Regions from separate parts of the Paenibacillus sp. FSL W7-1332 genome, predicted to be linked through region 3. Evidence: riboswitches for the same ligand, from Rfam matches in the RefSeq annotation. Region 3 holds a riboswitch; each other region holds the start of a gene.
What was found. A riboswitch is a leader RNA that binds a small molecule or an ion and turns the genes downstream of it on or off. The one in region 3 is predicted to bind cyclic di-AMP.
Positions count from the first base shown of each region.

Region 1: another riboswitch for cyclic di-AMP. It lies ahead of MKX98_RS18530 (universal stress protein); the one in region 3 lies ahead of MKX98_RS28635 (TrkH family potassium uptake protein).
Region 2: another riboswitch for cyclic di-AMP. It lies ahead of MKX98_RS02395 (hypothetical protein); the one in region 3 lies ahead of MKX98_RS28635 (TrkH family potassium uptake protein).
Region 4: another riboswitch for cyclic di-AMP. It lies ahead of ehuB (ectoine/hydroxyectoine ABC transporter substrate-binding protein EhuB); the one in region 3 lies ahead of MKX98_RS28635 (TrkH family potassium uptake protein).

Region 1 is NZ_CP150209.1:4,153,577-4,161,143, forward strand. Features, by position in the region: gene MKX98_RS18515 (TetR/AcrR family transcriptional regulator) at 1-460, opposite strand, end outside; gene MKX98_RS18520 (cation:proton antiporter) at 624-1,868, shown strand; gene MKX98_RS18525 (TrkH family potassium uptake protein) at 1,990-3,354, opposite strand; cyclic di-AMP (ydaO/yuaA leader) riboswitch at 3,530-3,677, shown strand; gene MKX98_RS18530 (universal stress protein) at 3,755-4,456, shown strand; gene MKX98_RS18535 (TrkH family potassium uptake protein) at 4,604-5,899, shown strand; gene MKX98_RS18540 (glycosyltransferase) at 5,980-7,239, opposite strand; gene MKX98_RS18545 (TetR/AcrR family transcriptional regulator) at 7,236-7,567, opposite strand, start outside.
Region 2 is NZ_CP150209.1:556,823-564,389, forward strand. Features, by position in the region: gene MKX98_RS02370 (polysaccharide deacetylase family protein) at 1-174, shown strand, start outside; gene MKX98_RS02375 (serine hydrolase) at 234-1,661, shown strand; gene pruA (L-glutamate gamma-semialdehyde dehydrogenase) at 1,734-3,281, opposite strand; gene MKX98_RS02385 (proline dehydrogenase family protein) at 3,483-4,403, shown strand; gene MKX98_RS02390 (hypothetical protein) at 4,464-4,928, opposite strand; cyclic di-AMP (ydaO/yuaA leader) riboswitch at 5,612-5,780, shown strand; gene MKX98_RS02395 (hypothetical protein) at 5,915-6,325, shown strand; gene kdpA (potassium-transporting ATPase subunit KdpA) at 6,585-7,567, shown strand, end outside.
Region 3 is NZ_CP150209.1:6,308,968-6,316,534, reverse strand. Features, by position in the region: gene MKX98_RS28655 (hypothetical protein) at 63-218, opposite strand; gene trxA (thioredoxin) at 472-789, shown strand; gene uvrC (excinuclease ABC subunit UvrC) at 925-2,928, shown strand; gene MKX98_RS28640 (type II CAAX endopeptidase family protein) at 2,900-4,591, opposite strand; cyclic di-AMP (ydaO/yuaA leader) riboswitch at 4,883-5,027, shown strand; gene MKX98_RS28635 (TrkH family potassium uptake protein) at 5,092-6,432, shown strand; gene MKX98_RS28630 (TrkA family potassium uptake protein) at 6,449-7,123, shown strand; gene MKX98_RS28625 (LysR family transcriptional regulator) at 7,160-7,567, opposite strand, start outside.
Region 4 is NZ_CP150209.1:6,544,894-6,552,460, reverse strand. Features, by position in the region: gene MKX98_RS29860 (SDR family NAD(P)-dependent oxidoreductase) at 1-491, shown strand, start outside; gene MKX98_RS29855 (exosporium glycoprotein BclB-related protein) at 549-1,202, opposite strand; gene MKX98_RS29850 (hypothetical protein) at 1,253-1,375, opposite strand; cyclic di-AMP (ydaO/yuaA leader) riboswitch at 1,938-2,083, shown strand; gene ehuB (ectoine/hydroxyectoine ABC transporter substrate-binding protein EhuB) at 2,461-3,294, shown strand; gene ehuC (ectoine/hydroxyectoine ABC transporter permease subunit EhuC) at 3,296-3,949, shown strand; gene ehuD (ectoine/hydroxyectoine ABC transporter permease subunit EhuD) at 3,952-4,614, shown strand; gene ehuA (ectoine/hydroxyectoine ABC transporter ATP-binding protein EhuA) at 4,629-5,486, shown strand; gene ectA (diaminobutyrate acetyltransferase) at 5,512-6,024, shown strand; gene ectB (diaminobutyrate--2-oxoglutarate transaminase) at 6,041-7,333, shown strand; gene MKX98_RS29815 (ectoine synthase) at 7,330-7,567, shown strand, end outside.

The DNA.
Region 1 (7,567 bases), 2.2 Mb from region 3:
CAGGTAAAATGCCAGCCTTCTGCCAAGCCGTAATCACAGGCAAGAGCGCGTCTTGATCCTCCGTAAAGTTACGCTCCAGCAAGTCTTTCGGCAATTTCCTGAACAACAACTCCATCTCCCCGCGATCCATCATCTGGCGAAGCATTGGGCTCTCGTCCATCATCCTCAGTGAATATAAGAGAAACCGTTTAATGCTTTCCTTACTGCAGACCTCTTCAGGAGGGAATAAATCAAGAACGGCATTGCGAATTCGCTGCTCCTCCTCCAGAATCAGTTCATAATATAATTCCTCTTTCGATCCGAAAAACATGTAGAACGAGCCTTGGGCAATGCCGGCGGCCTTCGTCAGATCTTCAACACTCGTTTTGCGAAGGCCCGCCGTTTCGAAATGATGGCGTGCCTCCGTCAGCAGTTTTTGGCGTATCCATTCACGTTCTTCATCCGAGAATTTTTTGGGCATGTTGCATATCACATCCTTAATCAGGCCGTTTGTGATCCTGTGAATAATTTTATTTTATATTCATAAAAGTACTCCCTAAATCCCCATATGTCAATATATTTGGTGTTAGGGAGTCTTTAGGTTACAATAAATGGAGATTTAATCCTTTGATGAGGGGTGCCGTATGCATCATTTTAATGAGGTTTTCGTGCAGTTGCTGATTTTGCTTGCGATATCGATGGGTGTTATCTCGATAGCCAAAAAAATGAATCAGCCCTACTCTATTGCACTTGTTATTGTAGGCCTGCTGCTTGGTTTGATCCATGTGCCTGTGTTGGATGAAGCCGAATCGTTTATAACCCAATCGAATGTGTTTCAGGCAATCATTATCTCCCTGTTCCTTCCTATCCTTCTTGGAGATGCAACATTAAAGCTTCCGTTCTCGCATCTTCGTAAACAAGGAAAGCCGGTGATTGCCCTCGCGTTTGGCGGCACCTTGCTCTCTTTCCTTCTTATAGCTCTAGCCATGTATGGGTTTATGGGATTGCCTTTGATTGTTGCATTTACCTTTGCAGCATTGATGAGTGCCACGGACCCGATCAGTGTCATCTCCATCTTCAAATCATTAGGCGTACCGAAGAAAATTGTAACCATCATCGAAGGGGAGTCGCTGTTTAATGACGGAATTGCCGTTGTGTTATTTCAGATCTCCTCTGTTTATTTGCTCACGTACATGGAAATGGGTTGGGCGGGAATAGGCAGCGGTGTATTGCTCTTTTTGAAGTTTAGTATTGGCGGTATCGCTGTTGGAGGCGTGTTAGGATATCTGTTCTCACAGCTCATTCGCTTCTATGATGATTATCCGCTGGAGATAGCTTTCTCCATGCTCCTGTTCTTCGGAAGTTTCTTTATTGCCGAACATTTCCATGTATCTGGCGTCATTGCCGTTGTCGTGGGCGGCTTGATTTTTGGCAGTTACGGAGCGCGCATCGGGATGTCGGATACAACCAAGATGAATATTAATTCGTTCTGGGACGTCATCACGTTAATCGCAAATTCATTGATTTTTTTAATGATCGGTCTAGAAATCAAGCATATTAACTTCGCGGACAAGTGGGCGTTAATCGGAGCAGCCATTCTTATCGTTCTACTCGGAAGAACATTGGCCGTCTACGTAAGCTTGTACTTCCTGAAATCCTTCCCATCTTCATGGAAGGTGGTTTTGAATTGGGGAGGGTTAAAGGGCAGCTTGTCAATCGCTCTCGCCTTAAGCTTGCCCCCAACCTTCGACGAACGCGATGATATACTCGTTCTCACCTTTAGCGTTGTCCTTTTCTCACTTCTCGTTCAGGGGTTAACCATCAAACCTTTGGTTAAGAAGTTTGGATTAGCCAGCCCCGTGAAGGAAAAAGACGGGGCAGATATGTAAGAACCCTCCGTATAAGCAAAACAGAACATAAAACGAGTATAAGGTTCAGCCCCGGAGATCGAATTAAACGACTCCAGCTGAACCTTATTTTTTCGTATCCCGATTTGCAGATCGACCACTCTTAACCAATAAGCACTTTCTCTTCAGGCAACCGGTACTTTTGTTTGACTACTCTTTGCGACAGCGCGAAGGCCAGCGTTAAGGGGCCGAGTCTGCCGATGTACATGGTCAAAATGATGACTCCTTTACCAAAAGGAGACAGCTCAGGCGTCAATCCCATCGATAGGCCAACGGTGCCGAAGGCTGAGGTCACTTCGAACAGAACTTCCATAAAGTCCTTTTGCAAGCTATGCTCGCTTATGGTTAACAAGAATGTAGCAACAATCACAACGCTCACTGAGATCACCATGACGGCTATGGATCGGAGGATAATCGATTGGGGGATGCGTCGATTTAACAACTGCACGTCCTGCTTCCCCTTAATAATACTAATCAATGTGAATAACAGCACGGCAAATGTATTGGTTTTGATCCCGCCTCCCGTGGATCCGGAGGAAGCACCGATAAACATGAGGAAAATCATGAAAAACTGAGAAGTCGTCATCATCGCGGCTATGTCGATGGTATTAAACCCGGCCGTACGAGTCACCACGCCTTGAAAATAAGCCGCCCATACTCGCTCTCCCCAGCTCAAAGAGCCGAACGTACGGGAGTTGAACAACTCAATAATGAAAATTACGATAAACCCGGCTAAACATAGACATGCTGAAGTCGACAAAACGATTCTTGAATGAAGGGACAGCTTATTCCACCTTCTATGCTTCCATAAGTCCAGAACAACAGTAAATCCAAGCCCACCAATGATAAAAAGCAGGGTGATGACGATGTTGACCAGCGGGTCTCCCACATACCGGCTCAAACTGTCTGACCAAAGACTGAAGCCAGCGTTATTAAATGATGAGATGGAGTGGAACACCCCATAATAAATAGCTTGCCCCAAGCCCAGTTCCTCCTCCCAACGAACAATTAACAAGGCTGCTCCGACGAACTCGATAATGAGCGCAATCAGAAAAATACCTAGCGATAGCCTCACTACGCCTTGCGTTGATAATGCGTTAGTGGATTCTTGGAGGAGCAGTCGATTTTTCAGTCCAATTTTCTTTCCAAGCACAACGGCGATCAAAACTCCGAAGGTCATGAAACCAAGACCGCCGACTTGAATCAGGCACATGATCATGATTTGACCAAAAAGGGAAAAGTCGGTTCCTGTATCCACTACGGCCAATCCGGTTACGCACACTGCAGATGTTGAGGTGAACAAAGCGTTTAACCAACCTACACCTTCACCTGATGACGATGATATGGGCAAGGCTAACAAGATCGCGCCGATTACAATCGGTGCGGCGAAACCAAGAAGGATCAGACGTGAAGATGATAGGTTAAACTGTTTTAATGATTTTAGCGGCTCCGATTTGCCTTTAGCCATCCTATTTTCCCCTTTCAGATACGACAGACCATGAAACCCCGTAGACTTCTTTGCGTAGTATATACCATAGCAAAGCATAATTTTTGCTGCAATCCAATGATATGATGTTGTTGACTGATCGCTAACTGTTTACTTTCAGCATGTTTTAGCATAATATTTATTACGATAAATTTCATACGCATGAATGCTTAATCCTCTATGAGGAACGGGGGAACCAACAAAGCGACTAAGCTTTAGGGGTGAATTCTTTCTGGATAAGAAGGAACGGGAACTCTCAATCCCGAATCCGACAGCTAACCTCGTCAGCGTCTTGGGAAAGAACACTCTTACTACTTTGACTTGTCCATGATCCGTACAGCCAAGGCCTAGAAGCAGATTTTTCTCTGCCTCCAGGCCTTTTTTGTTAAAGCTGTTGTGTTTAGAAAAGAAAGGAATGATTATTCTGCTTAACAATGAAAAGATACTGGTATGCGTGTATTACGGTCCAAACGGAGAACGTCTCATCCGTCGAGGTGGCGAATTAGCCAGACTTCTTCAGTGTCCCCTGTTTGTGTTGAGCGTTATACCCTTGCGTGAAGATGAGTTAGATCAGGCACAAGAAAGGTATATGGCTGAGTGGCAAATGAAATGCGACGAGTATGGGGCAACCTTCATTGTCAAAACGAATGAAGATCGCAAAGCTTCGGAAATCATAGCGGAAACCGCCAAGAATCATCAAATTACCCAGCTAATCATCGGACAATCCGGTCAAACGCGGTGGCAAGAAATTACGCGTGGTTCGTTTGTCAACGAACTCCTAAACCAGATCGGCGAAACGGATTTGCACATTGTAGCGGTTCAAAGGATGGATGATCAAATGACTGACACCCATGAACGGGGAATTCGAGTCACTGTGTTCAGGGAGGGTTCTCATTATCTGCTTGGCGGTAAGGAATCCGGGGGCGATCCAATAGCCGAAGGTCTATTTTTCAAAGAGTTAAATACCGATTTTGACACCGGCTTGCTGAAAATAAAAACAGACCACGAGATCCAATATTTGAAAATAAGTCACGGAAAAGTGGTAGAGTCGTCTTTTTTCCAAAACAGAAAATTCTTTGATTAACCCGGCGATCAATAAAGAATGGGGGTGGAACTTGTGAGAAGAACATTTATGAATTCAAAAGATCGAAATACACAACATTCCGCTCCTGACACAATGGAGTTGTTTATCAACAAGCTTAAAAAAAATATGAGTCCCCCTCAACTCGTCATGCTTGTCTTTTTCACTTTAATAATAATCGGGACCACATTGCTCGCGCTGCCCTACTCTTCCTCCACCGGGAGGTCAATTGGTCTGCTGGATGCTTTATTTACAGCCACCTCAGCAATATGCGTAAACGGGCTCGTTGTCTTGGATACCGGTAGTGTTTTTTCAACTTTTGGACAAGTCATTATCATGATCTTGATTCAAATTGGCGGGCTCGGCTTTATGACCTTTGGCGTTATGGTTGCCATTGTTCTGGGGAAAAGGATTGGCTTGAAGCAACGAATGATTATTCAGCAAACCACGCATTCGACCTCGGCACAAGGTTTGGTTAAATTATCCATGTATATGGTACTCATTGCATTCGCGTTTGAAGCCTTGGCTACGATTGTCCTTACGCTCCGTTGGCAACAGGACGTCGGGTGGGGACAGGCAGCCTACTACGCACTTTTCCATTCCGTTTCGGCATTCAACAATGCCGGATTTGCCCTGTGGTCTGACAGCCTTTCTCCCTTTGTCGGCGATCCGATCGTCAATATTACGATTGTCCTGCTATTTATCATTGGAGGCCTCGGCTATATCGTCATTGTGGATGTATTCCAAAAACGTTCATGGAAGAAGCTTTCGCTTCACTCCAAGGTTGTCCTAGTCGGAACAGGAACGCTGTCCCTGCTCGGTTTTCTATTTATATACTTTTTAGAGAGCTGGAATCCGTCAACCTTTGGCCAATTGAGCGAAAGCGAACAAGTGCTGGCTGCTTTTTTCCAAGGCATAACGCCTCGAAGCTCGGGGTTTAACACGATAGATATCGGTAGCATGCTGGCGGCTTCTCAGTTTTTCATTATTATTCTGATGTTCATCGGTGCTGCTTCCGGAGGAACAGGCGGCGGTATTAAGATCAATACGCTTGTTGTACTCATCCTAGCTACGATTCAAACCTTTCGCGGGGGCGGTCAAATCCATGCCTTCAAACGCAAAATAGCAGGAGAAACCGTCATGCGCGCCCTGGCGGTTGTCATGAGTTCTTTGGTGGTCGTGCTGGGCGTTTCCCTGTTGCTGACCATCTCCGAAGGTATGCTCGAAGAACACTTCTTGGAAGTGTTGTTTGAAGCGACATCAGCATTTAGCACCACCGGTTTGTCGATGGGATTGACAAGTGAATTGTCCCCCGTAGGGAAAGTCATTGTAACGATAACGATGTTTGCCGGTCGTCTGGGTCCCTTAACACTGGCTTACGCATTGGCTCAGAAAAAACGCACATCCAAAATTGGTTATGCGGAAGATCATATCTTGATTGGGTAACTCAGGGTTCCCAATCAAGAATTTTCTTGTCCATTAACACCTTAACTTTTGGACACATATCCCTTGTTAAAGGAATTCTCTCAAAAGTGATGGTGTAGCCGTCTCTCAATAAAATCTACAGTTCGATCAACACCTCTCTCCTCTGAAATTTTATCTGACAGTGCCATTACATTGGCTGTCAATGTTGAATGACTGGTTAGCTCCGCTATTCGCTCAGCCAAACTGGCTACTGACATTGATTTTTCAGGAATCGGCTTTGTCGATACACCTAGCTCATACATACGCTTGGCCCAGAAGGGTTGATCCGCATTGAACGGGGATATGGTCATCGGCTTACCTGCTCTCAAAACGGCCGCTGTCGTCCCTGCTCCACCATGATGAATAACGCCTGCAGCTCGCGGAAACAGCCATGCATGCGGTGCTTCCTGTATACACAGGATGTTCTCGGCCCCATTACCGGATACTTGCATTCCACTCCAGCCAACCAGAATGATGCCGCGTTGCCCCGTTTGTCGTAAAGCCTGCATAGTCATCTCGAGCACATGGTCCGGATGCTTTAGAGGCATGCTGCTATAACTGATAACAATTGGCGGGGATCCTGACGCGATAAAAGACTCCAACTCCCTTGGTGGGTCCCAATCGGTATCTTCCAGAAACCAAAACCCCTCCATACAGACGCGATCCTTCCATTTCGGATCAAATGGAATAATCGAAGGACTGCAACCGTAAAGCACCGGAATATCGCGTCCATTTACGTGCAGATCATCGGAGAATAGACTTCGTGGAGGTAAATGTAACGTATCTCTTCTCCATGTATTCAACAATTTTTTGAAGGATAACAGCATGAAACGGTTGAGATGATAGCTTTTTTCATTTAACCATCGATTCCTGAAGGTGAAAGGTAAAATGGGATTGGTGAAAGCGCCTGTCGGTGCAATGATCGGAATTGGATGGGCCGCAAATACGGGAATATTCAGCTTTTGGGCAATATCATATCCAGCGAATGCTTTGGGATGGTAGATGAGGCAGTCCGCATCTTGAGAAGCGGTCCACAGGTCATCGAGCATTTGCTGCATCATAGGATATATAAGCTTTTTCATCTGCTTCATAATCTCGAAGGGATTGCTGCCCAGCATGCGTTTCCCTTCTGCAGATTGGGCTAGTTTCATAATATTTGCCTGTATTGGCGCGAAACCGACACCATGCCCTCGAACGAAGCCTTCGAAATCCTGCGATGTGCATATAACCACGTCATGTCCGTTGTTCTGGAGACCTCGGGCAAGGGCAATGAACGGCTGTACATCTCCCCTTGTTCCGATGGTGAGCAACTTTATTTTCACTCTTTTCCCTCCTTACGATAAATGCCGTACCTTAATATGTCCAAATAGGGTTTCGTGTCTAAAGCCGCACTTGCCTCGAGTTCTCCTGTAGATTTCTCGTCGTACCGTTTGGTCATTTGCTTCGTAATTAGAGATTCAAGGGAAAGCAATACGAATTCGATTGCTTGCTTGGGATCGATTCCTTCCCTAAAACGGCTCTGATCGATCCTGCTTGCCAGGAGGTGTATGGACTCCTTGTTCATCTGTTGTTGTTTGAGCAGAAGATCCGCTTTCAGCTCTTCCGGCATAATCAGAAATGTTTTAGCCATAAATCCAAACCTGATGGGGT
Region 2 (7,567 bases), 1.8 Mb from region 3:
TATTCGGAGGAAATGGTGCAGTGCGGCAATGCTCGAGTGGATGGGGAGGAGCTGGCGCGCGGACGCGATCAGGAGGCTTCTTTTCTTGCACGGGAGGACTTGAATGAGATTAGTGAGCGGCTTGGTTTTCGTGCCATACGTTATGATGAAGCGGTGCCATTACCTGGTGTATAATGGAAGGGTCATAATGAAATTATTTTATTGATACAGGGAGAGGCGAAAGGAAGATGAACATGAAAACGGTTCAATTATTGCCAAGAAGCACCCCCGAAAATCAAGGAATCCCATCTCAGTCAATCGAACGCTTTATCCGATCGATTCAGGAAAAGGAGCTTGAACTCCACAGCTTCATGCTGGTACGGCATGGACATGTCGTGGCGGAAGGCTGGTGGAAGCCGTATCAGGCGGACAAACCGCATATGCTGTTCTCGTTAAGCAAGAGCTTTACTTCTACGGCGATCGGACTGCTCGCCCAAGAGGGACAGATTGCGCTGGAGGACCGGGTGATCGGCTTCTTTCCGGAATACGCTCCTGAAGATCCCTCCCCGAATCTGTCCGCGATGACGATACGCGACTTGCTTATCATGGGGACCGGACATGCGCAGGAGCCTGCCATGCCGTCCGATATTTGGGCGGCCGACTTTCTTAAACAAGCGGTAGAGCATGAGCCCGGTACCCACTTTGTATATAACAGCGCAGCGACGTACATGCTTTCGGCCATTCTGCAGAAGGTTACCGGCATCACGCTGCTGGATTATTTGCAGCCTCGCCTGTTCGACCCGCTTGGCATTCATGGAGCCACATGGGAAAGCTGTCCGCAGGGAATCAACACCGGCGGATGGGGACTTAAGCTGAAGACCGAGGACATTGCCAAGTTCGGCCAGCTTTATCTTCAGAAGGGCGTATGGGAAGGCCAGCGGCTGATCCCGGAGGCGTGGATCGAGGAGGCGACCTCCAAACAGATATCCAACGGACCTGCGGATTCCTCTTCGGATTGGACCGAAGGGTACGGCTATCAATTCTGGATGTGCCGACACGGGGCTTACCGCGGCGACGGCGCATTCGGACAATTCTGCGTCGTGCTGCCGGAGCAGGATGCGGTCATAGCGATTACCTCCGGCCTTGGGGACATGCAGGCCGTGCTAGATGAAGCATGGGAGCATCTGCAACCTTCGATGAGGCCTGATGCGCTGCCGACCGACACCGGAGCGGAGGCTTCTCTTACTGGAATGCTGCAAGCGCTGAAGCTGGATCCGCCAAGCGAAGAGGCGGCATCCCCGGTCGAGAAGGACGTCACCGGGATCGTCTATGATCTCGAAGAGAATGAGGCGAAGCTGCGTTCGTTCTCCGTCCGGTTTGAAGAAGACGGCGCGGTAATGGAGCTTGAGGGGGAACACGGCGTCAATTCGGTTGTCTGTGGTCGCAACGCGTGGAAGACGGGAACCACGAAGCTGATGATGATGGGGGATAATGAATATGCTGCCTCCATGACCTGGAAGGATGAGCGGACGTTGAAGCTGACCATCCGACTGACAGAGACGCCATTCTACTTAACCACGGAATGCACCTTTGGTGAGGAAGGCATTCATCTTGCGTACTGGATGAATCAATCGTTCGAGGGCAAGGTGGTCCGGGAGATTAAGGGCAAGGTTAAGGCGTAAAGCCGGTAAAAGAATCGCTGTACATAAAGAAACCTCTCCATTGTCATGGAGAGGTTTCTTTACATGTCGTAATCAGAATCGCTCCGACACCGCCTTCGCCTGTGTAAACAGGAGCAGGTAGTCACGCCCGCCGGCTTTGGAGTCGGTCCCGGACATATTGAAGCCGCCGAACGGGTGGATGCCCACCAAGGCGCCGGTGCATTTCCGGTTCAAATACAGGTTGCCGACATGGAAGTCGCGCCGGGCTTGCTCCAGGTGCGCGCGGTTGTTCGAGATCACCGCGCCGGTCAGCCCATAATCGGTATTGTTGGCGAATCGGATCGCTTCGTCGAAGGAGGCTGCCTTCGTGAAGGCCACGACCGGACCAAAGATTTCCTCCTGGGAAATACGGGCGGTGCTGGCAACGTCCGCGAAGATCGTCGGCTGTATGAAATACCCCTCCGGATCGCCGGGAAAACCGCCAAGCACCAGCCTACCTTCGCTTTTCCCGATTTCGATATAGTCGAGAATTTTACGGTACGCCTTATCGTCGATGACGGGTCCTACCTGAGCCTCGGCATTGGAGGGGCTTCCGATCACCAGCTTCTTGGAGCGGTCGATCACCTTCTGCAGCACGATATCATAGACGTCCTCGTGCACGATGGCTCTGGAGCAGGCAGAGCATTTCTGACCGGAGAAGCCGAATGCGGAAGCGGCAATCGCGTCCGCCGCGAGCTCCAAATCGGCTTCGTTGTCCACGATGATTGCGTCTTTCCCGCCCATTTCGGCGATGACGCGCTTAATCCATCGTTGCCCCGGCTGCGTCTTGGCCGCGCGTTCCTGAATCCGCAGTCCGACCTCGCGTGACCCCGTAAAGCTGATAAATCTGGTCAATGGGTGATCCACCAAATAGTCGCCCACTTCCTGACCCGGGCCAGGCAGGAAATTAACGACGCCCGGAGGCAGGCTGACCTCTTCCAGTAGCTCTACGAATTTAGCGGCTATGACCGGGGTGGTGCTGGCTGGCTTCAGCACAACGGTGTTGCCGGAGACGATGGCAGCCGTTGTCATGCCGGCCATAATCGCGAGCGGGAAGTTCCACGGCGGAATGACGATGCCGACGCCAAGCGGGATGTAATAGAGATGATTCTCTTCCTCCTCGTGGACCGTCAGCGGCTGGGGCGCGCTCAGGCGCTGCATTTCGCGTGCATAGAATTCCATGAAATCGATCGCCTCGGCCGTATCGGCGTCGGCTTCGGCACGCGTCTTGCCGGCTTCGAGAGTCATGAGCGCGGAGAACTCGAGCTTGCGCCGCCGCATGATCGCCGCGGCTTTGAACAGATAGCGTGCCCGTTCGCTCGGCTCGGTGTGCTTCCACGTCTCAAAGGTACGCGCTGCCGTCTGAATGGCTTGTTCGGCAAGCTCGGTATCCGCCTGGGACACGACGCCGATGACTTGGCGTTTGCGCGCCGGATTGACCGAATTTGCGGTGCGCTCCGTATGGATTTTGGCACCGCCGATGACCAGCGGGTACGATTGGCCAAGCTCGGCTTCGACCCCGGATAACGCCGCGTCGTATAACTTGTTGTTCCATTCGTTGTTGAAGTCCATAAATGGTTCGTTCCGAAAAGATGCTCGCATGGGGAGGCCCCTCCTTAACATGATATGAATCGAAGCTTCTGGCCAATGGTCCAGCTGCGAATGCGTCATGGTGGCATGGTTAGGAACTCCTGGTGAAAACCTCTATGTAAGATATGTATGTCTTCCTGCATGCCGTCATGATTTTTGCATATGAGTTAGATAGAGTGCATTTTTGGTTTACCTTGCAGAGGGGGCGCGCGCATGGACGGAACCGAGCTTTACCGCAAAGTGATCCTGACGGTGTCCAGCAATAAACTCGTGAAATGGTTGTCGATCAAGTACGGCCGGAAATTGGCGGGCCGATTCATTGCCGGCGATACCTTGGATGAGGCGCTGGATGAAATCGAGAGGCTGAACGCGAAGGGCATTCTTGTCACGCTGGACCATCTGGGGGAGGGCATCCGGACGCTGGACGAAGCAGCCGGGTATCGGGAGGAATATTTGAAGCTGGTGGAAGGGATCGCGAGGCGTGGAGTGCAGTCGAACGTATCGCTGAAACCGACGCAGATGGGCATGGCGCTGGATCTGGAGAAGGCGTACGAGAACATCAAAATGGTGGTGAAAAAGGCGAAAGAGCACCGCAATTTCGTTCGTCTGGATATGGAGGATTCGCCGTACACCCAGGCGACGATTGATATGACGCTGCGGCTCCATAAGGAGGGGCTGACCAACGTGGGGACCGTAATGCAAGCCTACTTGTTCCGTACGGAGGAGGACGTCAAGAATTTGATGCATGCCGGCGTAAATCTGCGGTTGGTCAAGGGGGCGTACAAAGAGCCGGGAACCATCGCCTTTCAGCAGAAGCGGGAGGTCATTGACAACTATAAGAAGTTGATCAAAATGCATTTTGATCAGGGAGCCTACGTCGCGATTGCTTCGCACGACGACAACATCATCGACTGGGTGAAGGTGTTTGCCGAGCAGAGCCGCATAGACAAACAGGACTATGAATTTCAGATGCTGTACGGACTGAGGATGAACGATCAGGCTGCCCTGGCACAGGACGGCTACCGTATCCGGTGTTATATGCCCTACGGAACGATGTGGTACCCGTATTTCACCCGGCGGCTGGCAGAGAAGCCGGCCAACCTGATGATGGTGCTCAAGAATATGTTCAAGTGAGCGGGGGGAAAACAACCAATTGCAATGGAGAGAGAACGGTAGCTCTTTCTAGCAGCTGTCCTAGAAGGAATAATATGCCTCCGAGCAGTCCATCAGGAAGGAACGCTCCAGCGGCAGGCTGCCTAACCGCATACGGGTGATGTGCTGTTGCAGATTGGCCTCCAGATCGGCGAGGGCCGATACGGCGAGCTGCATTCGTGCGGATCCCCACTGCTGCTGCTTCTGGGCATAGCGAATGGCCTCGGTCACGGGCATACCTCTCAGCCTCGTAAAGACGGATGCCCAGCGGATCAGATCCGCGAATTCTCTTGTGCTTGGCAGGGCATATTCGGCATACCCGGCCGCGTCTTTGCAGCTGATTTTGAACAACCCGCAGTTCCAATCTCGGTCGCTCCAGGGGATAAAGCGTTCAGCCGAGCCCCGGTCGAAACGAAATATCTCCATGCAGCGGATGAGCTCTGCATTTAATGCAGGCGATGCGGTTTCGATGACGGGAGCCAGTGCGGCCTCGATGAGTTTCGTCATGATCTGCGCTCCTTTATAGGAATGTTATATGCACGGCAAAAAGGCCTGATGAGCAGAGTAACCCCGCTCTCCAGGCCTATTTATCGTTAGTGGCCCTGCTACAGTGGCCGCTTCGCTTAAGGCTCGGGAGCTCAGCGTAAACGAGTGTTTCGAATGATGGATGAATCATACGCCGGAGGAATCTAAAAGTAAATGGCCATATTGGACGGATACATTCCGAAAATCGATGAAAACCGTAAAAGAAAACGCGTACATTCGGTTGTGTCATCTATTATCATGGCAAAATCTCGGTATCTCGATAGATTGCGATAAATACAAGAAAACAAGAGAAATACATAGTATAGAGCAGGATTCAAGAGATAATGGAGCGAAACCGGACAGATCCTGTTCGACATAACGCCCCACGTGTTTCTGCTCACATTTACTTCCTGTAAGGCCGGACGTATGATACGAACTATGAATTGACGGACATCGGCAGCAGGCATACGGGCAGCCGTTCCATGAAGACCTAAAGGCTGTGTGGGAGCTGCCGGGTTCTTTATGGATCGAATCTCGGGCGAGGGCACCATGGGCCTTCGCTGGAAATGCAGGATGATGCGACTCTCACCGCTCGAACCTGATGCTGTGCTGTTTTGCCGGGCCTGAATGTTAGTCAATCGCTAATAGAATAACATGCTACTCGTTTTTAATTTTCGCTGAGTCCTTGAATGGAAAAGGAACGGGGGAACCAGTCGGGAGATAAACTTGATCTCTCAGGGGTGAATCCCATGGACAAGATAACGGTCTATGGGTAGGGCGACTCTCACGCCCGAATCCGTCAGCTAACCTCGTAAGCGTATCGAGAGAGGCAACGATTGTCGTGGACTTGGGCCACGGTGTATTTCACCGTGTTCTGATGAAGAAGCCTGCGGGAAGAGTTCTTCTCTTTCCCCAGGCTTCTTTGTTGTTGTCTTCTCTTTCTGAACTTTTTAGGAGGAGAAATAAAGATGGAGAAACCGCAGGAGTTTATCCTGGTATCCGCGCCTAACAAGGCCGGGGAAGAATTTATCCGCCAGTTGATCTATATGGACATTTCGTTTGCGGCCATAGCCAACAACCGGGTTGAGCAGGAGAGGCTGCGGGAACTAGGCTGCACCAACATGATTGTTATCGATACAAGGGATGAACAAACCTGGATCATTCCCGAGTTTCCCGTCAGCAAGGTGTATTTGTTCGAGAGCAGCTTGAACCTGTGCTGCCGCTATTTACGGATCTGCCGGACATGGACGACGGAGTCGATTTATGTGATTACCCATTCCAGCAATCCACGATTGATATACAAGGGACTGGGTGCCGATGTGGTGCTTCATACGAACCATCATCAGGTATCCTTCCTGATTTCATCCATTGTCAGCTAAGCGTCTTGGCTGATGTGACCATGAGGTTTTAGGAGGTTGTATTCATGCAGGATTTATATATGGTGCTTATCTTGGGAGGAACCTACGGACTGCTCATGCTGTTTATGTTCTGGTGCGGACGCGTGGTTTCGGAACCGGAGGTGGATTAGTTGTGATGATCATTTTAATATGCACGCTCTTTATTTTTCTATATTTGATTTACGCGCTGATTCATCCTGAAAAATTCTAGGGAAACAGCTGAAGGAGGAAGGCATTCGTCATGGGCATTTTACAAATTGCCATCGTTATACTCGTTCTGGTGCTGCTGGTAAAGCCGCTCGGAACTTATCTATATCAGGTGTTTCGCAATGAGGGGAATGGAACGGATAAATGGTTCTCCTGGTTGGAGAAACCGATCTTCGCACTGATTGGGTTCAAAGAACGCAAGGGAATGACATGGAAAGGGTATGCCGTCAGCTTTGTGATAACGAATATCGTGCTCGTCGCGGCGGGGTATTTGATTCTGCGGATACAGAGAGTATTGCCCTTCAACCCGAACGGTATCGACAATATGGAATCGACCTTGTCGTTCAATACGATCATCAGCTTTATGACGAATACGAATCTCCAGCATTACAGCGGGGAGTCGGGATTATCCTATATGGCCCAGATGGCCGTCATTACGATGATGATGTTCGCGTCCGCGGCGACCGGGCTATGCGTGGCGATTGCGTTTATCCGGGCGGTGACCAGCAAGGGTACAACCGTCGGCAACTTTTTTGAAGATTTCGTCAAAGCCCACACCCGGGTGTTTATCCCGGCCGCATTTATCATTGCGATGGTACTGGTTGCGCTGCAGGTGCCGCAGACTTTGCAGCCTACGCTCAGCGTCACGACGCTTCAAGGAAGCGAGCAGCAAATAGCGGTGGGACCGGTGGCTGCGCTGGAATCGATCAAGCATCTGGGCACCAATGGGGGCGGGTTTATGGGGGCCAACTCGGCGCATCCGTTCGAGAACCCGTCCCCGCTGACCAATGTGATCGAGATCCTGTGCATGTGGAGCCTCGGGGCGGCGCTTCCTTACACATTTGGTTTGTTCGCGAAGAGCCGTAAGCAGGGCTGGATTATTTTCTCGGTAATGATGACCTTGTTTATCGGATTCCTGTCCTTGAACTATGCGGCTGAAACGAACGGCAATCCGGCGCTGAACCGGCTGGGCATGGATACCTCCCAAGGCAGCATGGAGGGCAAGGAGGTCCGGTT
Region 3 (7,567 bases):
GTTAGCGTATGGAACGCGGCAGGGATCAGACTTTTTATTTACGCACAAGGAGTCATCAAGTATTAGCCGACCAAGAACTTGATAATGACGAATCCGAAAAAGATGATGGTCATGAAACCAAACATCCCCACGAAGCCCATCATCAAATCGCCAAAGTCATTGCGTGGTTCTTCATTGATGTGCTCCCGTGGATCGTTAACGCGTACGTTTACATCCATGGTGCTTGCCTCCTCAAAAGGTGAACATGCCGTGCCAACTCGAAAAACTTGACAGTCACCCGACTTGTTACTAGTAGTATACCCAATGCGCAAATCATTTGTAAAGATTGCATAAAAAACCCGTGAAATCCTCTTTCTTTAGGTGAGTATATTTCACTTTTTAAGGCCGATTGTGGTATACTAAATTCGTCGACCCATTCGACAATTATGATTCGCACTATACCTGATCTTATCCTGTGAGGAGGAGAATACAATGGCTATCGTCAATGTTACCGACCAAACCTTCGTGAATGAAGTTGAAGGTCAAGGAACGGTTGTAGTTGATTTCTGGGCGCCATGGTGCGGCCCTTGTAAAATGCTTGCTCCGATTCTGGACGAATTGTCTTCAGAACTCGGCGATGATGTAAAAATTGCTAAGGTGAACGTGGATGAGAATCCGGAATCCGCAGCACGTTTCGGCGTGATGAGCATTCCGACCATGATTTTCTTTAAAGACGGCCAACCTGTCGATAAAGTGGTAGGTCTGAACTCCAAAGAAGCCTTGAAAGGCATCATTGCAAAACATCAATAAGCAGGATTGGTCCTAGACCGCCATCTGCTTTCATACAGCGCCTTCGGTGAAACCCGGAGGCGCTTTGTGTGGTTATTCATAGTGTTTTATATTTATGGTTAATACTATATAATCTCCTTGGAGAGGAGGGACAGCATGGACGATTTTTCCAAACAGCTTCAGGAGCAGGAGAAGGCGCTGGAGAATATTCGCCACAAGCTGGCATTGCTGCCGGACCAGCCCGGCTGTTACTTGATGAAGAATCATGAAGGCACGATTATTTATGTGGGCAAGGCCAAAGTGCTGAAGAACCGGGTACGCTCTTATTTTACCGGAAGCCATAACGGGAAGACCCAGATGCTGGTTTCGGAAATCCGCGATTTCGAATACATTGTAACCGGCAGCAACATGGAAGCATTGATTCTGGAGTGCAACCTGATCAAAACCCATCAGCCGAGATTCAACGTGCTGCTGAAGGATGATAAAACCTATCCATATCTTAAAATAACGAATGAAGAGCATCCCCGTCTGGAAGTAACCAGAAGGGTGCTTAAAGATAAAGCCAAATATTTTGGTCCCTACCCGAATGCTTACGCGGCACAGCAGACCAAGAAGCTGCTGGACCGGATGTATCCTTTGCGCAAATGCGGCGTCATGCCGAAAGAAGTGTGCTTGTACTATCATATGGGGCAATGCTTGGCTCCATGTGTGAAGGAGATTCCGAAGTCTGCATATGAACAGATCACCGGGGAGATTACTTCATTTCTGAGCGGTGGGCATGAGGAGATCAAGAAGGAGCTGCAGCGCAAGATGCAGGAGGCCGCGGAGGATTTGTATTTCGAGCGTGCCAAAGAGCTGCGGGATCAGATCATCCATATTGATACGCTGATGGAGAAGCAGAAGATTACGACGACGGATACGCGGGACCGCGACGTATTCGGTTATGCTGTGGATAAAGGCTGGATGTGCGTGCAGATCCTGTACATGCGCCAAGGGAAAATGGTGCAGCGCAACAAGTCCGTTTTTCCGTTCTACGGCGATGCGCACAGCGACTTTATGTCTTTTATTGCCCAGTATTACAGCGATAATCCTGCATTGCCGCAGGAAATTCTGCTGCCTGAGCCTCTGTTGATAGACGAGGCTGGTTCGGAGTCGGTTACGGGAACGGCTGCGGATACAGGTGTGCAAAGCGCAGAGGAAGCCGCGGATTCGGCGAATTCGCTTTCCGCAGGGACATTGGATGCGCAGCAGGCTGCCCTTGCCCAGGCACAGGAGAAGCAGGCGGAAGCTGCGGGCATCGTGGATGCAGCCGGAGGGGCTGCCGCCCTGCAGGAATGGCTCGGCGTGAAGGTGCATGTGCCGCAGCGCGGCTTGAAGAAGCAGATGGTGGGCATGGCATCGGATAATGCGAAGGTGTCCTTGGACGAGAAATTCCGCTTGATTGAACGCGATGAAGAACGCACCTCGGTTGCCGCGGCGAATCTGGGGGAAGTGATCGGCCTCCAGTCGCTGAACCGGATTGAGGCATTTGATAACTCGAACATTCAGGGGACCAATCCGGTATCGGCCATGGTTGTATTCACCAACGGGAAACCGGACAAGAAGGAATACCGGAAGTACAAGATCCGTACCGTGCTGGGACCGGACGATTATGATACGATGCGTGAAGTCATCCGGCGGCGGTACGAGCGCGTCTTGAAGGAGAACTTGCCGCTTCCCGATCTGATTGTGGTGGATGGAGGGAAGGGACAGATTTCCGCCGCCATCGATGTACTTGAGAATGAGCTGGGGCTGTTTATCCCGGTTTGCGGGCTTGTGAAGGATGCCAAGCATAAAACAGCGCAGCTCATGGTCGGAGACCCGCCGGAGCCGGTTACGCTTCCCCGGGACAGCCAGGAGTTCTATTTGCTGCAGCGCATTCAGGATGAGGTTCACCGGTTTGCGATTTCTTTCCACCGCGAACAGCGCGGCAAATCGATGGTATCCTCCAAGCTGGATTCCATCCCGGGCATTGGAGAGAAGCGCCGCAAGCTGCTGTTAAAGCATTTTGGCTCAGTCAAAAAAATAAAAGAGGCTTCAGTCGAAGACTTCAAGCCCCTTTCAATCGGTGAGAAATTAGCAACGGAAATTCTTAAGGCACTTCGTGAGGAGGAGTCGTGACATACGGCTTCTCTTTTTTTGTTGGATTGAAACGGTAAATCGCATAGGCGACCATCGCCGGAAGCACCATGTAGAACGCACCCATCAGCAAGTTGCTGGTATCCTTGAGCAGGATCAGGCTAATGCCCATCAAGATGCTATTAAAGATGACGTGGGAGAACATAGCCGCCAAATACCCGTATTTCAAAAAGATGTAGCTGAACAGCAAGCCGATGATCACCAGTTCAATGGGCCGGGAAATTACAGGGTATATCGGATAGAGTGTATGCCCGAGCGCCCAAATGATCGAAGTGATCAAACTGGCTACGAACGTATTGCGGACGATCTTTTTCAGCATTTTGATCCCGAACAGTCGATAGACGGCCTCCTCGGATATCCCGGCCAGCCATGCCATCAGCGGGAAGAGCCAAGGATAGAGCATGTTGTAAGGCGATTGTGTGGCATCCGTGGTGGACCATGTATTCAAGGTCAGGCCCAGAACGACAAAGATAATGGATTGGACCCCAAGCAGGATGAAAGCCCACATATACCCCAGCTTCATGCTGTCCAGCACATAATGACCGTATCCGGGTTGTTTGGCGCGCGGCCATGGATTAAGCCCGTCTTCTTTGAGCCATAGCCCGCTGCCCCCGACAAGGGAGAAATAGAGCAGTGCGGAGAAGATGAGCGAATAGACCGCATAGAAGATCATCATCCCGAGTATGCCGGTTTGCGACATCCCCTCGGATTTGAAAACGGGAATCAGATTGTACGTATTCAGCATCTGAATGACAAACAGCAGCGCCGATAGGAAGAGGCCGCGCTTAAACGACGTGTAGGCTCTGGTCTTCACGCTGTACACAATCGCAAGAATGCCAAGGATGAGGGTGAACAGGCCATACCCTGCAAGCGTCAGCAGCGTGGCATCTTGGGTCTGCTTGTTGACATAGGCGGAATGGGCGGCCGGAACCGAAAAAGATGGCTCATAGGAGCGTAATTTCCCCTGCTCGAAGGTGAAACGGTGCTCCAATCTGGAGTCGCTGATCTTGGAATCCGGGTCCACATACCGGAGCTGGGGTTCCCCTTCCCGCGTGACCAGCTCCAGGTGCGACAGGTCATAACCCGCTCGCTGGAGCCAAGGCTCCGCAAGAGCTTGCTTCTCGGCTAATGACATGCCGTCCTCGACCACAAGCAGCATCTGTCTTTGTACATCGCCCTTGTTCAGCTCAATCCGGTCATAGCTGGAGCGGGCGTAATCGTACGAGAAGCCGACGATGCCTGAATTTTGCATGTGCACGTCCACATTGAGGGCATCGCCACCACCCGGCTTGCTGAAGCGAACGCGGTATACGTCATAGGGATATTTGGCTTCATAGGTTTTGTTGTATTCCGAAAGTCTCTTTTCCTTCGCCAGATATCCGTAAAGTTCCGATTTGGATTGATATGTAACCAGCGTGTCATCCGTTTTTGCAGCCGTAAACTGCAAAAACTCTTGAGCAAAGCTTGAAGCCGCTTGCCGAGCCTGCTCCTTGGATATGATATTCGGAGATGCCATCTCGGTAGAATCCGAATTCGTCGACGGAAACACCTGAAATAATAGGAACAGAATCAGGCCGACTGCGGCAGGCGCGATGAGCTGTTTCAGATTGGGCTTCAGCTTCAAGGGCTCTCTTGCACGATTCATGAAATTCCTCCTCTAAGAAAGTTGATACTCCCACGGGTATTCGATATGCCTGATTAAGAACGCATAGAGTCAATATAACATAGTTATGAAAGTCATAAGCAGCTTATCCCAATATCCGGAATAATGAAACAAATCGATGAAAATGAATGAAAGGTTTCGAAAACGTTAGAGAACCCCATGCTTGTATTCTTGAATATGCCCAATTCGCGCTCTTTTAAAGATTTTTTGGGTGAAAAACGGCATTGGGTTACGTACCGGATTGCGTTATAATCACATCATGCTTCAAGGAACCGAATATTCCAGCCGAATTTCGTACTGAAAATGGGGGAACCATGTAATTGGGGTGAATTTCATTATTCCTAGAATAATGAATAGGGCGACCTGTGAAAATGCCCGAATCCGTCAGCTAACCTCGTAGGCTGCAGCACAGGAACCAGACCGTAAAGGGCACTGCGTTTTCCAGTGTCTTTTTTTCTTGATTTTTTTAAGAAGGTGACCGATTGAACTCTAAATTGAACTGGCTCAGGTTGTCTCCGCCGCAGATTCTCGTGCTTGGTTTCGCGGCTATTATTTTCATCGGGACGGCGCTGTTAATGCTGCCGATATCCACAAGTACAGGTGAACCGCTGGAATTTATCGATGCCTTGTTCACTTCGACATCGGCAACTTGCGTAACGGGGCTGGTTGTGGTGGATACAGGAACGACATTCAGCTCCTTCGGACAGATCGTGATCATGCTGCTGATTCAGATCGGCGGGCTCGGTTTCATGACGATGGCCACTTTGTTTGCCTTGGCTCTCAAAAGGCGCATATCGCTCAAGGATCGCCTCATTCTGCAGGAAGCGATGAATCAGTCCTCGATGGAAGGAATCGTAAGGCTGATTCGCAGAGTACTCCTGTACTCCCTGATCATCGAGGCCTGCGGTGCCTTGATTCTATCGATCCGCTGGGCGTTTGATATGCCGATCGGCCGAGCGATTTATTATGGCGTTTTTCATGCGGTCACGATGTTTAACAACGCCGGTTTCGATTTGTTTGGCGATTTTCGGAGTTTGACCGGGTATGTCTATGATCCTGTAGTCAACGTTGTCGTGATGTTTTTGATCGTCTCGGGCGGCATCGGTTTTATCGTATTATCCGATCTGATTGATTTCCGGAAACAGCGGAGACTTTCCTTGCACTCCAAAGTAGTGCTCACCATGACGGCTACCTTGCTGCTGGTTGGATTTATCGTCATTCTTATTTTTGAATTCACCAATCCGAGGACGCTCGGCTCCCTGAATTGGGGCGGAAAATTCTTCGGCGCATTATTCCAATCCGTAACGCCGCGTACAGCTGGCGCGAATACTATAGATATTACGGGGCTTAGACAGGCCACGCAATTTTTTATCGTTATTCTGATGTTTATCGGAGCATCCCCAGGGTCAACCGGGGGTGGTATCAAAACAACAACCTTTACCATTATGGTGGGGGCGGTCATCGCCATGATGCGCGGGCGTGAAGACATCGTCATGTTCCGTTATCGCCTGGCCCAGGAGCGGGTGCTGAAGGCACTGACCATTGCATTACTGGCACTGCTGCTCGTTCTAACCGTATCGATGATTCTGTCGACGACAGAGGAAGGGGATTTCCTGGAGATTTTATTCGAAACGACATCCGCCTTCGGTACGGTGGGTCTCTCCATGGGCCTAACGCCCGATCTGACGGTGTTCGGCAAGGTTTTGATCAGCATTACGATGTTTGCAGGACGATTGGGGCCGTTGACGCTTGCTTATGCACTGGGGCCGAAAAAGGGTAAAGAATTATATCGTCATCCGGAAGGCAAAATGATTATTGGATAAGGAGTACTGGAGAGACATGAAACCAAAGCAATTTGCAATCATCGGTTTGGGACGATTTGGCGCCAGCCTGGCGCTTGAACTGATGGAACAAGGATATGAGGTGCTCGGCATCGACCGAAATGAAGAGGTTGTCGAGGATATGAGCGAGCTGCTGACACACACGGTGGTAGCGGATGCTACCGATGAAGAGGTGCTTAAATCGCTCGGTATTCGTAACTTCGACTGCGGCATTGTTGCGATCGGAAACGATATTCAGATGAGCATCTTATCCGCCATCTTGTTGAAAGAGCTTGGTGTCGCCATGGTCGTTGCCAAGGCGATTTCGGTGCTGCACGGCCGGGCGCTGGAGAAGCTGGGCGTCGACCGGGTGATCTTTCCGGAACGGGATATGGGAATCCGGGTAGCTCACCAGCTTGTCACGCCCAATCTGCTTGACTATATCGAATTATCCAAGGACTATCTGATTGTGGAGATGACGGTCACGGACTGCATGGACGGAAAAACGCTTAGCGAGCTCAATACGAGGGTTCGTTACGGTGTCAGCGTGGTGGCCCTGAATAAACAATCCGGCATCATCGTAGCGCCGACAGCCATGGATGTGGTGAACTCCGGCGACATTATGGTCGTTATCGGCTCCAATGATAATGTGGATCGCTTTGAGTCTGAGGTCGTGAATATGCTCGAAAAATAAATACAGAAGAAAAAAACCTGACGGTCATGCATATCGTCAGGTTTTCTTCATTTTGTCCTCCTCCAGCTTACGGAATAGAATTTCCGTTTCGTCAATCCAGCGGCTGGCCGCCTTGCTTAAATCCGAAGCTTGGCCGTAGATCAGCGAAGTCGTCCGCCGGGTTTCAATGAGGGCCGGAATATGAATGTCGACAAGCCCGTTGTCGGATAACAGCTGCGGCCTGAGATAGGATTTGGGCAGAAGTGCGGCCGCCTTGCAGGTCGGGATGAGCCTGACGATCGCTTCGAAGGAGTCGATCTCCATCCGGATATCCGGCATTATGCCCCAGCGGTGGAACAGGTCATCCGTCAGCTTGCGGTACCAGGTTCCAGTCGAGAAAATGATCATCGGCAAGCCTTGAAGCTGCTCGATTCCAACATCCTCGAGCTCCGCCAGCGGATGTGA
Region 4 (7,567 bases), 240 kb from region 3:
TGTTCGCCAATGCAGGCATTGCTCATGATGCTCCTGCCGATCAGTTGTCGATGGACAACTGGCAAAGAACGATTGATATTAATCTGACAGGAGTGTTCCTGTGCGATAAATATGTAATCCAGCAAATGTTATCCCAAGGAACCGGAGGGGCGATCGTAAACTGCGGCTCAATCCATAGCCATGTCGGAAAAGCGGGCGTTACCGCCTATGCTTCCGCTAAGGGAGGCGTTAAGCTGTTAACCCAGTCGATGAGCGCAGATTATGCTCCTAAAGGGATCCGGGTTAATGCCGTATGTCCGGGATATATCGATACTCCTCTTATTCAGGGAAGAACGGAAGCGATCACCCAGCACCTGGTCGGCCTTCATCCGATGGGCCGCTTGGGACAGCCGGAAGAAGTAGCCAAAGCCGTGTTGTTCCTCGCCAGTGAAGATGCGTCCTTCATTACAGGCACGAGCTTGCTGGTGGATGGCGGATATACAGCCGTGTAAATAAAGCAAAGCCCCGATATAAAATCGGGGCTTTTTGTTGCAGGTGGAAAACGAAACTTATATAATGCTGACACCAGCGCTGCCGTAACCTGCCACTGCAGTGACAAGTGTTGCGCCAGCTGCGGTTGCCGAGAATACCATTAACAGGCGTGTATTGGCCGGCACCGGAATAGCCAGGCCTTCTACGAAGCCGTTGCTTACCGTACCGAGAGCGAGAACGCCCGTAAGAGGCGGAGCAAGCGTAACAAGAGCGCCTGGTACCGGTGCGAAAATGTTGCTTGTAGCCGGCGCACTGTACAGTTGTGCTGTAATTGTAACGGTAGTTCCCAGCAGGGAAAGCGCCACAGTAGTGCTAAAGGTAGCGGAGATGCCAGTGATGGTACCGGCTCGTGGCGTGTTAAACGCCATGTTAAGCAGAGTTCCAGCGGCTCCAGTGAGGTCAATCGTACCGCCAGCCAGCGTAAACGTATTGGCCGAGTTACCAAATCCTACGAGACCAACGGATCCGACTAATCCGCCTAAAACGGTGGTCAGAGCAAGCGGTATGCCGGATGCGAATGGGATGATGGCTCCTCCGGCGGCTGCTCCTGTAGCCCCTGTTGCCCCAGTAGCTCCAGTAGCTCCAGTAGGTCCCGCAGGTCCGACAGGCCCGACAGGTCCAGCAGGTCCAGCAGGTCCTGCAATACCAGTTGTCGGTCCGGCAGGTCCCACAGGCCCGATAGGTCCGACCGGTCCAACCGGTCCGATAGGACCCTGAGGACCTACAGGTCCACGGATAGCTTTTGGGCATCGACGCTTTTTAACAATACAAGCATGGTCTTTACGACCTCCGTGGCCTTTATGATCACCATGACCATGAGACGGGCAATGCTTTTTCTTCGCATGAATGACTTTTTTCTCTATTTTTTTAAGAGCACACAATTTTCTCTTTCTAGAAGAACGTTCCAAATGAAGCACCTCCTTTAGATTTGTTCTATACTACGCAAATACTCTCGGTACGGCATGGGTTAATAGCGCATAAATGATAGATAAACACCTATAATTTCCAGAATGTACGCTAGCCTCGGAGGCATTCATCTATTGACGAATAGCAAAACTATAGGATGAATTTCGGATTTCCCTACGATATTCATAGGCTCGGTACGCAGCGGTTCAAAAAAAAATTTGCGCTGTATTTACGCCGTAAATGTGTGGGGAAAGCTTTCACAATCCGAATGTAATTCATGGCATAAACGATCCACCACATGAATGAGTAAGGGAGGCATGGCAAATGCCTGCTATATAGCGAAAAATGAGACTGGAATAAAATTACTACATCGTTGGGGGAGAGGCTTGAATGAGGCATTTTTCATGCTTGTCATAGGCCCTGGAAGAGCGGAACTTCCGCCTCTGAATTTCCAGAAAAAGCGGTTAAAGGGGTTTGACTTTTCCTGAAGTTCCCTTTATCATGGACACACGCTTAGTTTCCGGCATACATTTTCCGGAAAGCGGGGGAACCAGTTTCATCAGGGGCGAGTCACTTGGAATCACGAGTGTAGGGTACCATCTTACCCGAGTCCGTCAGCTAACCTCGTCAGCAGTGGATGGGTCTTGCATACATAATGGATGTTCATAACAAAGGCCCTTAATTCTCTTTAGGGGCCTTTTCTCTATTTTTTGACCCCCTGCTGGCGGAGCTATGTCTAGATCCCCTGTTTGGTGGTCTTTTTGTATTCTGCTAAAGAGGAGGGGCAAGGCCTGCAAATGTTTAACCAAAACCAATTAAATCGGTCAGATGGCATTGGGTTTAAGCGTGGAAGGAGATGGATGAATCATCTTCCCTGAAGGTCCGACCCATGCAAGGTATCTGAATATGCTTAAATCCTAGTTAACATATGTGTTAACATGGATAATTTCAACATGCCATTTTTAAGAATACCAAAGTCATAATGAAAGGTTGTGGGAAGTTTTGAAGAGAGTGGTTGTACTGATGTTGTCATTGATTATGGGGGTGTCGCTTGCGGCTTGCGGCGACAAAGGGAGTACATTGGAGCAAGCCATTGAGCAGGGGTATATCACCGTGGGATTTGCGAATGAGAAGCCTTATGCCTATAAAGAGGCCAACGGGGAGCTGACAGGAGAAGCGGTTGAGATTGCGAGGGTTATTTTGGAGCGGCTTGGCATCAAGGAAATGAGGGGAGAGCTTACGGAATTCGGATCGCTGGTTGCCGGACTGCAGGCCGAGCGGTTTGATCTAATTACCGCAGGCATGTTCATTAATCCGGATCGCTGCTCTGCCGTATTGTTTGCTAATCCGGAGTACAGCATCGGGGAAGCCATTGCGGTGAAGCAAGGGAATCCGCTGGGACTCGGAAGTTATGAGGATATTGCCAATCATGACCAAGCTAAAGTCGCCGTTATGACCGGTGCGGTCGAAATCGGCTACATGGAAAAGTCCGGTATTCCTACGGACCGGATTGTGCAGGTCCCCGATCAAGCCTCGGCCATTAGCGCCCTTCAGGCAGACCGGGTGCATGCAATTACCATGACGGGGCCGTCCCTGCAGGCGATGCTGGATTCGGCCAGCGACGACAGCATCGAACGCGTGGCTGATTTCGAGCAGCCGATCATCGACGGCGAAAGCGTTCGCGGTTATGGAGCTACGGCTTTCCGCCAAGCGGATACCGAGTTCCAGGAGGCTTATAATGCGGAGCTTCAAAAAATGAAGGAGTCGGGCGAGCTGCTGGAAATTTTGCAGAAGTTCGGGTTCACAGAAGAAGAGCTCCCGGGCGAGATGACGGCCGCTGCCCTTTGCGGGGAATAGCATGCCGAATTCGTGGATTGATTTTCTCCCTACGCTGTTGAAAGGGGCGGAGATCACGATTGTAGTTGCTTTCTTTTCAGCCATTCTTGCGGTCGTGATGTCCTTTGCAGCCGGGTTATGCCGACTGTCGAAGCTGTGGATCATTCGCACGTTGACAGCCGGGTACGTGGAAGTCTTTCGGGGGACCTCCTTGCTGGTGCAGCTGTTCTGGTTGTATTTCGCCCTTCCGTTCATCGGCGTCGAGCTTCCGAAAATGCTGGCTGCGATCCTCGCGATCGGGCTGAACTTCGGCGCATACGGCTCGGAAATCGTTCGCAGCGCCGTGTTGGCCGTTCCGAAAGGACAATGGGAAGCCGCTGTAGCGCTTAATCTGAAGCCTTGGCAAAGACTGTGGAATGTCATATTGCCTCAAGCGTCCCTGCGAATGCTTCCCCCTTTCGGGAATCAGCTTGTGGAGCTCATCAAATCCACCTCACTGGTTTATTTCATCACGATGGCGGATTTAACGTATCAGGCGATGGTGCTCCGCAATAATTACATCTCCTGGACGACCGAGATTCTGGTGCTGCTGCTCCTCATGTATTTTGTCATTGCTACGCTCGTTTCGCTGGCAGTTCGACTGCTGGAGCGTAAATGGACAGCGGGGAGGTTATAGTCATGTGGGATTGGAACTATGTATGGGATATCCTGCCCCAGCTCTTGAGTGCATTAAAAATGACGGTATGGGTGACGATCTGCGCTTTCGCGGTGGCATTGATCATCGGATTGCTGCTTGCTTTTGCAGCGCGGAGTCGGTTTAAGGTGCTGTCACTAATAACCAAAGGAATGATCGAATTCATTCGCAATACACCGCTGCTGGTGCAGGTCTTCTTCCTGTATTACAGCCTGCCGCTTCTTACCGGAATCTCCATTCCGGCCTTCTATGCCGGGGTGATCGGTCTCGGGCTGCATTACAGCACATATCTGTCCGAGGTGTACCGATCCGGAATCGAGGGAGTGCCGAAGGGACAATGGGAGGCTGCCACAGCACTGAATTACACGAAAGCCCAAACCTGGCGAAGTATTATCCTGCCGCAAGCGGTGCCGCCGATCATTCCGGTACTGGGTAATTATTTGATTGTTATGTTTAAAGAGACGCCGATTCTATGCGCCATAACGCTTGTGGAGATGATGCTGACGGCCAAAAATATCGTGTCGCAGTCGTTCCGTGCATTTGAACCGTATACGATGGTCGGGATTCTGTTCCTGGTCATCAGTTATATCGCCTCATTGCTTGTGCAAAGGCTGGAAAAACGCATGAATCTGCAGCGTGGAAAATAAAAGGAGGGAATCAATTGAATGCCGTTGTGATCGATGAGCAGGCGGAAGCGTCGAAGGTGCCGCAGCAGGAGGGAAATCCCGTTACCGCTACGGGTACAAAGCCGATTGTGAAATATACCGGCGTGACCAAGTCGTTTGGTGATCTACAGGTGCTTAAAGGCATCGATCTGGAGATGCAGCCTGGAGAAAAGGTGGCTGTGATCGGTCCAAGCGGATCGGGCAAAACAACGATGGGCCGGATGCTGATGACGCTGGAAGAACCCACCGAGGGAACCATCGAGGTTGATGGTGAGCTGCTCTGGCATATGGAAGAGAAGGGCAAGCTGGTTCGGGCCAATGAAAAGCATTTGCAACGGATGCGCTGCAATGTCGGCATGGTCTTTCAGCATTTCAATCTGTTCCCGCACATGAACGTGCTTCGGAATGTGACGGAGGCCCCGCGCAAAGTGCTGGGTTTATCCAAGGAGGAGGCGGAGGAGCGGGCCGTCTCCATGCTCAGTAAGGTCGGTTTGGCCGACAAATTGAAGATGTACCCGTCCAATCTGTCCGGGGGCCAGAAGCAGCGGGTTGCCATCGCCAGAGCGCTGGTCATGCGGCCAAAGGTTATGGTGTTTGACGAGGTGACCTCGGCGCTTGATCCCGAGCTGGTCGGCGAAGTGCTGGAGGTCATCCGGGAAATCGCGGAGGAAGGCGAAATGGCCATGATGCTGATTACGCATGAGATGGATTTTGCGAAGGAAATCGCGGACCGCGTCATCTTCGGAGCCGAGGGAAGGATCGTTGAGCAGGGCACGCCGGAGGAGATATTCGATAATCCCCAGAGCGAGCGGCTGCAGAGCTTCCTGCAGCGATTCCGTTCCAACGGAAATTAGTTCTGGAAAGAGGTGATTGTATAGAATGGCTGTGGATACCGATACCGAAATTGTTTACCGAAGACCGAAAGCCCGGGATGGTACCCGGGTGTGGGAGCTTATACGCGACACCGGATCGCTTGATCTGAACTCTCCCTATTGCTACATGCTGCTTGGAGATTACTTCCATGATACCTGCATGATTGCCGAGCATGAAGGAGATATCATCGGTTTTATTTCCGCCTTCCGTTCTCCTCGCAATCCGGAGACGCTGTTCGTATGGCAAGTGGCCGTTGCTAATTCGCATCGGAGGCAAGGCGTTGCAAAGGCAATGCTGACAAATCTGATGAATCAGAAGGCATGCCATGGCGTCCGTTACATTGAAGCTACGGTATCGCCGAGTAACATGGCGTCCCGTCGTTTGTTTCTCGGTTATGCCGAGGAGAAATCCATTCCCAGCACCGTAACCGTAGGTTATGGAGCAGAGATGTTCCCCGATGGAACGTCCCATGAAGATGAGCCGTTATTCGTGATTGGCCCCTTTTTCAATGACATTTAAACAATTGGAGGGAACTATGGACAACCAAGTCATGGAGAAACCGAAGCTTACTGTGTTTAACAAGCTGGAATCGGAAGTAAGAAGTTATTGCCGGAGCTTTCAGACGGTTTTTGACAAGGCCCGAAATGCGAAGCTGTGGGATACGCAGGGGAATGAATACATTGATTTTTTTGCGGGAGCCGGGGCTTTGAATTACGGACATAACAGTGAGAAGATTCGCGAGAAGGTAGTCGACTACATCCTGAAGGATGGCGTCACGCATAGCCTGGATATGGCTACGGGTGCGAAGGAAACGTTTCTGACCCGATTTCAGGAGGTCATCCTGAAGCCGCGCGGGTGGGATCACAAAGTGATGTTTCCCGGTCCGACCGGAACGAATGCCGTAGAGGCCGCGCTCAAAATCGCCCGTAAAGTGACAGGGCGCAGCACCGTTCTGTGCTTCACGAATGCCTTTCATGGCATGTCGCTCGGATCGCTGGCGGTAACCGGCAACTCCTTCAAGCGCCAGGGTGCCGGCGTGGATCTAAGTCACTCCGTGTTTATGCCGTATGACGGTTACTTTGGTGACGACGTGGATACGATGGCATATATGGAGAAACTTCTGGATGATCCGGGAAGCGGAATTCCGCTGCCGGCCGCAGTGATCGTCGAGGCGGTGCAGGGGGAAGGCGGATTGAACGCTGCCAGCCGGGAATGGCTGCAGAAGCTTGCGCGCATCTGCAAGGATAAGGGAATGCTGCTGATTTTGGATGATATCCAGATGGGCTGCGGCCGAACCGGTCCGTTCTTTAGTTTTGATGATGCCGGTATTGAACCGGATATCATATGCCTCTCGAAATCGATTGGCGGCTTTGGCTTGCCGATGGCGATTACGCTGATCAAACCGGAGATTGATATTTGGGAGCCGGGGGAGCATAACGGTACCTTCCGGGGCAATAATCTCGGATTCGTTGCCGCAGCCGAAGCGCTGAATTATTGGAAAACGAAAGATTTTCAGCTTGATATCGGCATCAGGGAAAATCGGATTCGCCAATCATTGGAAGGCGTTGTGAAGTATTATCCTCAGCTCGGCGGCGAAATCCGCGGCAGAGGCATGATTCAGGGGGTTGCTTTCGATAAGCCGGAGCTCGCAGGCAGGCTGTCCGAGATGGCCTTCGAGCATGGACTGATTATGGAAACGTCCGGTCCGTATAGCGAAGTGGCAAAGCTAATGCCGCCGCTTACGATTGAAATGAACACATTGGCAGAGGGATTGGGGATATTTGAGAACAGTATGAAACAATTAGCAGCAGAGGAGAGGTTGTCATGATTGTTAAACATTTGGAAGAGATCGTGGATACCAAAGACGATATCGATACCCAGACATGGAACTCGAGGAGGCTTCTGCTTACAAAAGACGGCATGGGCTTCTCGCTCAATGATACCCTCATCAAGGCGGGAACGGAGACGCTGATCTGGTACAAAAACCACGTCGAAGCCGTGTACTGCATCGAAGGCGAGGGGGAAATCGAGATTGTCGGGGGTGAAACGTACCCTATTTCCC